Regions from separate parts of the Streptomyces sp. NPDC058637 genome, predicted to be linked through region 2. Evidence: riboswitches for the same ligand, from Rfam matches in the RefSeq annotation. Region 2 holds a riboswitch; the other holds the start of a gene.

Region 1 (3,237 bases), on a different contig from region 2:
CGTGCGGTAGAAGACGGCGACATCGCCCGCCTTCGCGTCCCCGGCGTCCGTCAGCCGGTCGATCTCGTCGGCGACGAACTGCGCCTCGTCGTGCTCGGTGTCGGCGACGTAGCCGGTGATCCGGGTGCCGGCGCCGGCGTTCGTCCAGAGGTTCTTGGGACGGCGGCTCTCGTTGCGCTCGATGACGGCGTTGGCCGCGGACAGGATCGTCTGCGTGGAGCGGTAGTTCTGCTCCAGCATGATCGTCTTCGCGTCCGGGTAGTCCTCCTCGAACTGGAGGATGTTGCGGATGGTCGCGCCGCGGAAGGCGTAGATCGACTGGTCCGCGTCACCGACGACGCACAGCTCGCCGGGGGCGTCGGCCTCTCCCGCCGGGCCCACCAGCTCGCGTACGAGGGTGTACTGCGCGTGGTTGGTGTCCTGGTACTCGTCGACCATGACGTGCCGGAAGCGGCGGCGGTAGTGCTCGGCGACGTCGGGGAACGCCTGGAGCAGGTGGACCGTCGTCATGATGATGTCGTCGAAGTCCAGGGCGTTGGCCTCGCGGAGCCGTGCCTGGTAGAGCGCGTAGGCCTGCGCCAGCGTCTTCTCGAAACCGTCGCTCGCCTGACCGGCGAAGGTCTCCTCGTCGATCAGCTCGTTCTTCAGGTTCGAGACCTTCGCCGTGAACGACTTCGGCGGGTAGCGCTTCGGGTCGAGGTCCAGATCACGGCAGACCAGCGCCATCAGCCGCTTGGAGTCGGCGGCGTCGTAGATCGAGAACGACGAGGTGAAGCCGAGGAGCTTGGACTCGCGGCGCAGGATCCGCACGCACGCGCTGTGGAAGGTCATGACCCACATGGCGTTGGCGCGCGGCCCGACGAGCTGCTCGACGCGCTCCTTCATCTCACCGGCGGCCTTGTTGGTGAAGGTGATCGCCAGGATCTGCCCCGGGTGCACCCCGCGCTCGGCCAGCAGGTGGGCGATCCGGTGGGTCAGCACGCGGGTCTTGCCCGAGCCCGCCCCGGCGACGATGAGCAGCGGAGAGCCCGCGTGCACGACGGCGGCGCGCTGCTCGGTGTTCAGCCCGTCGAGCAGCGCGGCGGAGTCGACGACCGGGCGCGGGGCGCCGTCGCGGTAGTACGCGTCACGCGGCGGCGGGGGCGTGTCGAAGACGTCCTCGAACAGCCCCTCCGGCACCGCCTCGGGCGCGTGGCCCTCGGGGGGCGGCGGGGGGCCTTCGTCCGCTTGCTGGAGGCCGGTCAGGAAACTGTCGTCAAAGAGGCTGCTCATCGCTGGTCGAGTCTAGGCCGCCGCACCGACAACCCGGGGCCGCATTCCGAACGAGGACCGAAATCCGTACGCGTACGGAGACGGGCCGCGCACCGTGCGTAGGAATCCGGGGTCCGTCGCCGCCCGGCGGGCAGCCGGTCCGGAAAGGTCACGGAAATGTATCGGGCATATCGAACATCAACCTTCACAGGGACACCACGGGTTGGCTAGCGTGCTCGGCGGGTGACCCGTCACCGCTTCGAGGCGACCCACGCCACGCGGGCACCCCCGCCGAATCCGTGCCGCCCTCGCGGGAGCCGGAACCGGGGACCCACACGCAGCACCGGGGTGAATCGGTCCGTTCCCCAGGACCGTAGGGCAGCCTTCCGTTCCGCCCGAACCCGACAGCTAACCCGGTAGGCGGTCCACGGAAGGAGATGCCTGCCTTGGCATCGCATCGCAAGCCGCGCCCGCGGGTACGCACCACCACCCCGGCCGTCGGCCTCACGACGGCGGCGCTGGCCTCCGTCACCCTGCTCTCGACGCAGAGCGCGACGGCCGCCCCGGCGGAGCCCAGGCCCAGCATCGAGGAAGTGCGGAAGAAGGTCGACGACCTGTACCGCCAGGCGGGCACGGCGACGCAGGAGTACAACAAGGCGAAGACCGCGTCCACGCAGCAGCGCTCCAAGGTCGACGCGCTGCTGGAGGCCGCGGCCGAGCGGGCCGACAGGCTCAACGAGACGCGCCGGGAGCTGGGCCACTACGCGGCTGCGCAGTACCGAGGCGGTGCGATCGCCCCGACGGCGACGTTCTTCCTCGCGGACGACCCGCAGGCGTACTTCGACCAGGACCAGCTGATGGCGCGGATGACCAGCCGGCAGCAGAAGGCGGTCGCCGACTTCCGTACGCAGCAGAGCGAGGCCGCGGCGAAGCGGGTCGAGGCGACGAAGAGCCTGGAGACGCTCACCGAGTCGCAGGCCACTCTGCGCACCAGCAAGCAGCAGGTGCGGAACAAGCTGACCGAGGCCCGCTCGCTGCTGTCGGAGCTGACCGCCGAGGAGAAGGCGCGCCTCGCGGAGCTGGAGCGCGAGAAGGAGGCGGAGGCCGAGCGCAAGGCGAAGGAGCTCGCCCGCCGGCAGGCCGCCGCGAAGGCGGAGGCCGACCGGGCGGCCGAGGAGGCGGCCTCGAAGGAGGAGGAGGCGGGCTCCGGCACCGGAACGGGCGGCGACACGGGCTCCGGCACGGGCTCCGAGACGGGCTCGGACAGCGGCTACGCGGCCAAGGCCGACAAGGTCCTCGCCTTCGCCCGGGCCCAGATCGGCAAGCCGTACGTCTGGGGGGCGACGGGCCCGGCCTCGTACGACTGCTCGGGCCTCACCCAGGCCGCCTGGAAGGCCGCGGGCGTCACCCTGCCCCGGACGACCTGGGACCAGGTGGAGGCCGGCACCCGGGTGGCCACGGCGGATCTGCAGCCCGGTGACCTGGTCTTCTTCTACGACGACATCAGCCACGTCGGCGTCTACAAGGGCGACGGCATGATGATCCACGCGCCGAAGCCCGGTGCGAACGTCCGCGAGGAGTCGATCTACTCCATGCCGATCTACGGCAGCGTGCGCCCGGCGTGACACGCGGGCGCGCGAAGGGCGGGCATACGAGTCGTACGCCCGCCCCGCCCGCGACACAGCCGCACCGCCCACGACAGCGGCCGGCTCAGGCCCGGAGGCCGGCTCAGGCCCGGAGGCCGGCTCAGGCCCGGAGGCCGGCTCAGGCCCGGAGGCCGGCTCAGGTCCAGAGCGTGGCGATGAAGATGTTGGCGACCGTCAGCCCGCCGACCGCGGCGAAGGCGCCCTTGCCGACCCTCTCCTCGTCCCGCTTCACGTACACGAGCGCCAGGATCACGATCAGGACCAGCAGCTTGACGCCGATCTTGACGTTGTTCACCGCCTGGTCGTCGGCCTGGTTGAGCCCGACGAGGGCGATGCCCGT
Region 2 (3,237 bases):
TCCGCGACGCGGACACGCTGGACCTCGCGCGGAGTGACAATCAGCACCTCGGATACGGGCACGGCATCCATTACTGCCTGGGGGCACCGCTGGCCCGGCTGGAGGGGCAGGCGGCGTTGGCCACACTGCTGCGTCGGCTCCCCGACCTGCGGCTCGCCGCGGAACCTGCCGATTTGCGATGGCGGGGCGGGCTCATCATGCGCGGACTGCGGACACTTCCGGTGCGGTTCGAGCCCGGACACCAGGTCCGAAAAAAATGACACTCTGTCAACTCTGTGACTTTCACGTGATCTCCGCTGCATCGACTTGTGACACACGTTCGAGTACGGCTAGGTTCACCGTTCGACTCACCCGTCACACGTCAGTCACACGGAAGGCAATCCCATGGGCTCCGCGAATGGCAGACACCGCCGCCCTCGTCAGGCACCCGCCATCGTCGTCGCCGCGGGCGTGACGGGATCGGCCATCGCCATCCCGTTGCTCGGTGCGACCGGCGCGCACGCCGCCGACGCCTCGACCTGGGACCGGGTCGCCGAGTGCGAGAGCGGTGGCATGTGGAGCGCCGACCTCGGCAACGGCCACTACGGCGGCCTGCAGTTCTCGCAGGACGACTGGTCGGCCTACGGCGGCACGGCCTACGCGGCCCGTGCCGACCTCGCGAGCCGTTCGCAGCAGATATCGGTCGCGGAGAAGGTGCTGGACGACAAGGGCCCGCAGGCGTGGCCCAGCTGCGCGGTGATCTCCGGACTCGCGCTGGACGGCACACTGCCCGGCGTCGACCCGGGCGGTGAGCCGTCCGCCGACCCCACGGACACGGCCACCCCGTCGGGCGCACCCTCGGTCGAAACGCCGGACAAGAGGGCCGGGGCGGACGAAGCGGACAGGACGGGCAGCAACGGCAACAACGGCAAGACGGACAAGGCCGACGAAGAAGGCAAGTCCGAGTCGTCGTCGTCGCCTTCCGCCACCCCGTCCCCCGAAGCCTCCGAGGCGTCCGGCGACTCGAAGGGCAGTGGCGAGACGAGTGGGAAGCACCGCGGTACACCGGCCCCCGATGCGGGCACCGGGACGGACCTGGAGGACGGGCGCGAGTCCGGACGGCACGCCTCGCGCGGCGACTCCGGGGCCCGCGAAGGCGCGGAGACGGGCGCGGACGGAACGTACACCGTCCGCGAGGGCGACAACCTCTGGTCGATCGCGGACGCGCGGGAGCTGCCCGGTGGATGGCCCGCGCTCTACGCGGCCAACAAGGTGGAGCTGGGCTCCGACCCGGATCTGATCCTGCCCGGCCAGAGTCTCGACCTGGGCCTCCAGGCGGACGCGGAGGATGCCGGGAAGGACGCGCGGACCCCCGCGGAGACCACGGTCGGCAACTGATCAAAAGCGGGAAAACGCCCCAAAATCAGGGGTAGTTCAGAGGCCTATGTCCACTTATGTGTAAGTGAGACATGGGTCTCTTTGCTTGAACTGGCGCGCCTCGTCCGCCCGCTCGGCCCGCATCGCCTCCGACCTGCGGAAACGACCTCGCTCCCTGAGGCGGTAAGTGCTGATTGCCAGTTATGTCCATCTTTGAATGTAGGCGTTGCGTGTGTTTACGGTCTGAACTGCTCGCACCGCGGGCACCTTCGACCGTCACGCCGAATCCTGCCGTCGGCCGAAGGGGACAGACGCGTAAAGCGCCGTAGGCAGGAGCGGGGGACCCAGGTAAGTGCCGGACCCGGCCGTCGGAAGACGGGCGAGGACCGGCTCGGGGTGAAGTCGCCTTTCAGTACGGGCGACCGGGCAACTCACAGGCCCGAACCCGACAGCTCACCTCGTAGGCGTCGGTGAGGAGAACCATGCTGCTTTCGCGCAAGGGCAAGCACCGTCGCCCGTCCAAGGCCGTCCGTATCGCCACCCTGGCCGGCGTCACCGGCGCGGCCGTGGCCGTTCCGCTGATGGGTGCCACCGGTGCCTCCGCCGCCTCCGTCGCCACGTGGGACGCCGTCGCGCAGTGCGAGTCCGGTGGCAACTGGTCCATCAACACCGGCAACGGCTACTACGGCGGCCTGCAGTTCTCGCAGTCCAGCTGGGCTGCCGCCGGCGGCACCCAGTACGCCTCCCGTGCCGACCTGGCCACCAAGGGCCAGCAGATAGCCACCGCGGAGAAGCTCCTCGACCTGCAGGGCCCGGGCGCCTGGGCCTGCGCCGGTGCCGGTGGCCTGACGAACGACGGTGTGGACCCGGGCGTCGACACCGGCTCCGCGCAGAGCGAGGCCGAGCCGAAGGCGGCGGCCCAGCCGGAGCGCAAGGCCGAGCAGCCCGCCAGCCGCAGCGAGACGCGCACGGCCCCCGAGGCCGAGAAGACCGTCACCACCCCGACCGGCGACAAGGTCGAGAAGGGTGACGGCGAGTACAAGGTGAAGGCCGGCGACACCCTCAGCACGATCGCCGGGGCGAAGGACGTCAAGGGCGGCTGGCAGAAGCTGTTCGACCTGAACGACGACATCGTCGAGGACGCCGACCTGATCTTCCCGGGTCAGCAGCTCCACCTGAAGTAGCAGCCGGGTCCCTCCTCCCGGCGGTGCTCCCCGGCCCGGCGCGCTCACCCCAGTGCGCGCCGGGCCGGGGCCTTTTCGGGGGCGTCCGTGAAGGGGACCGTTCAACTGTTGTAGTTACCAGTCAGTAAATTTCTGAGCTTTGCCCGTAATGCGGTCCCTTGGGTCCTTTTTCGTCCCAGGGGACGGGCGGTCGGCCGACGCGGCGGGCCGGGCCGGTTAGGCTCGTGTCGCAAGGCCACAGTGACCCTGCACAACCAGTGTCATATCCCAGAAGGAGATGCCTCGTGCCGTCCATCGACGTCGTCGTAGCCAGGGAAATCCTCGACTCCCGGGGCAACCCCACGGTCGAGGTCGAGGTTGGCCTCGACGACGGCAGCACGGGACGTGCTGCCGTTCCGTCCGGTGCCTCCACCGGTGCGTTCGAGGCCATCGAGCTTCGCGACGGTGACCCCAACCGTTACCACGGCAAGGGTGTCGAGAAGGCCGTCCTCGCCGTGATCGAGCAGATCGGCCCGGAGCTCGTCGGTTACGACGCCACCGAGCAGCGCCTCATCGACCAGGCGATGTTCGACCTCGACGCGACCGAGAACAAGGGCTCGCTCGGCGCCAACGCCATCCTCGGTGTCTCGCTGGCCGTGGCCCACGCCGCGTCCGAGGCCTCGGACCTCCCGCTGTTCCGCTACCTCGGCGGCCCGAA

The links. A riboswitch is a leader RNA that binds a small molecule or an ion and turns the genes downstream of it on or off. The one in region 2 is predicted to bind cyclic di-AMP.
Region 1: it holds a riboswitch for cyclic di-AMP, as region 2 does, so the genes downstream of both, ACFWVP_RS07150 (NlpC/P60 family protein) here and ACFWVP_RS13675 (transglycosylase family protein) in region 2, are expected to answer to the same signal.

Annotation. Positions count from the first base shown of each region.
Region 1 covers NZ_JBHXRD010000005.1:200,154-203,390, reverse strand. Annotated here, with positions in the region: gene pcrA (DNA helicase PcrA) at 1-1,272, opposite strand, end outside; cyclic di-AMP (ydaO/yuaA leader) riboswitch at 1,531-1,690, shown strand; gene ACFWVP_RS07150 (NlpC/P60 family protein) at 1,689-2,876, shown strand; gene ACFWVP_RS07145 (hypothetical protein) at 3,034-3,237, opposite strand, start outside.
Region 2 covers NZ_JBHXRD010000011.1:88,167-91,403, reverse strand. Annotated here, with positions in the region: partial or broken gene ACFWVP_RS13685 (cytochrome P450) at 1-279, shown strand, start outside; gene ACFWVP_RS13680 (transglycosylase family protein) at 385-1,377, shown strand; cyclic di-AMP (ydaO/yuaA leader) riboswitch at 1,668-1,838, shown strand; gene ACFWVP_RS13675 (transglycosylase family protein) at 1,839-2,540, shown strand; gene eno (phosphopyruvate hydratase) at 2,825-3,237, shown strand, end outside.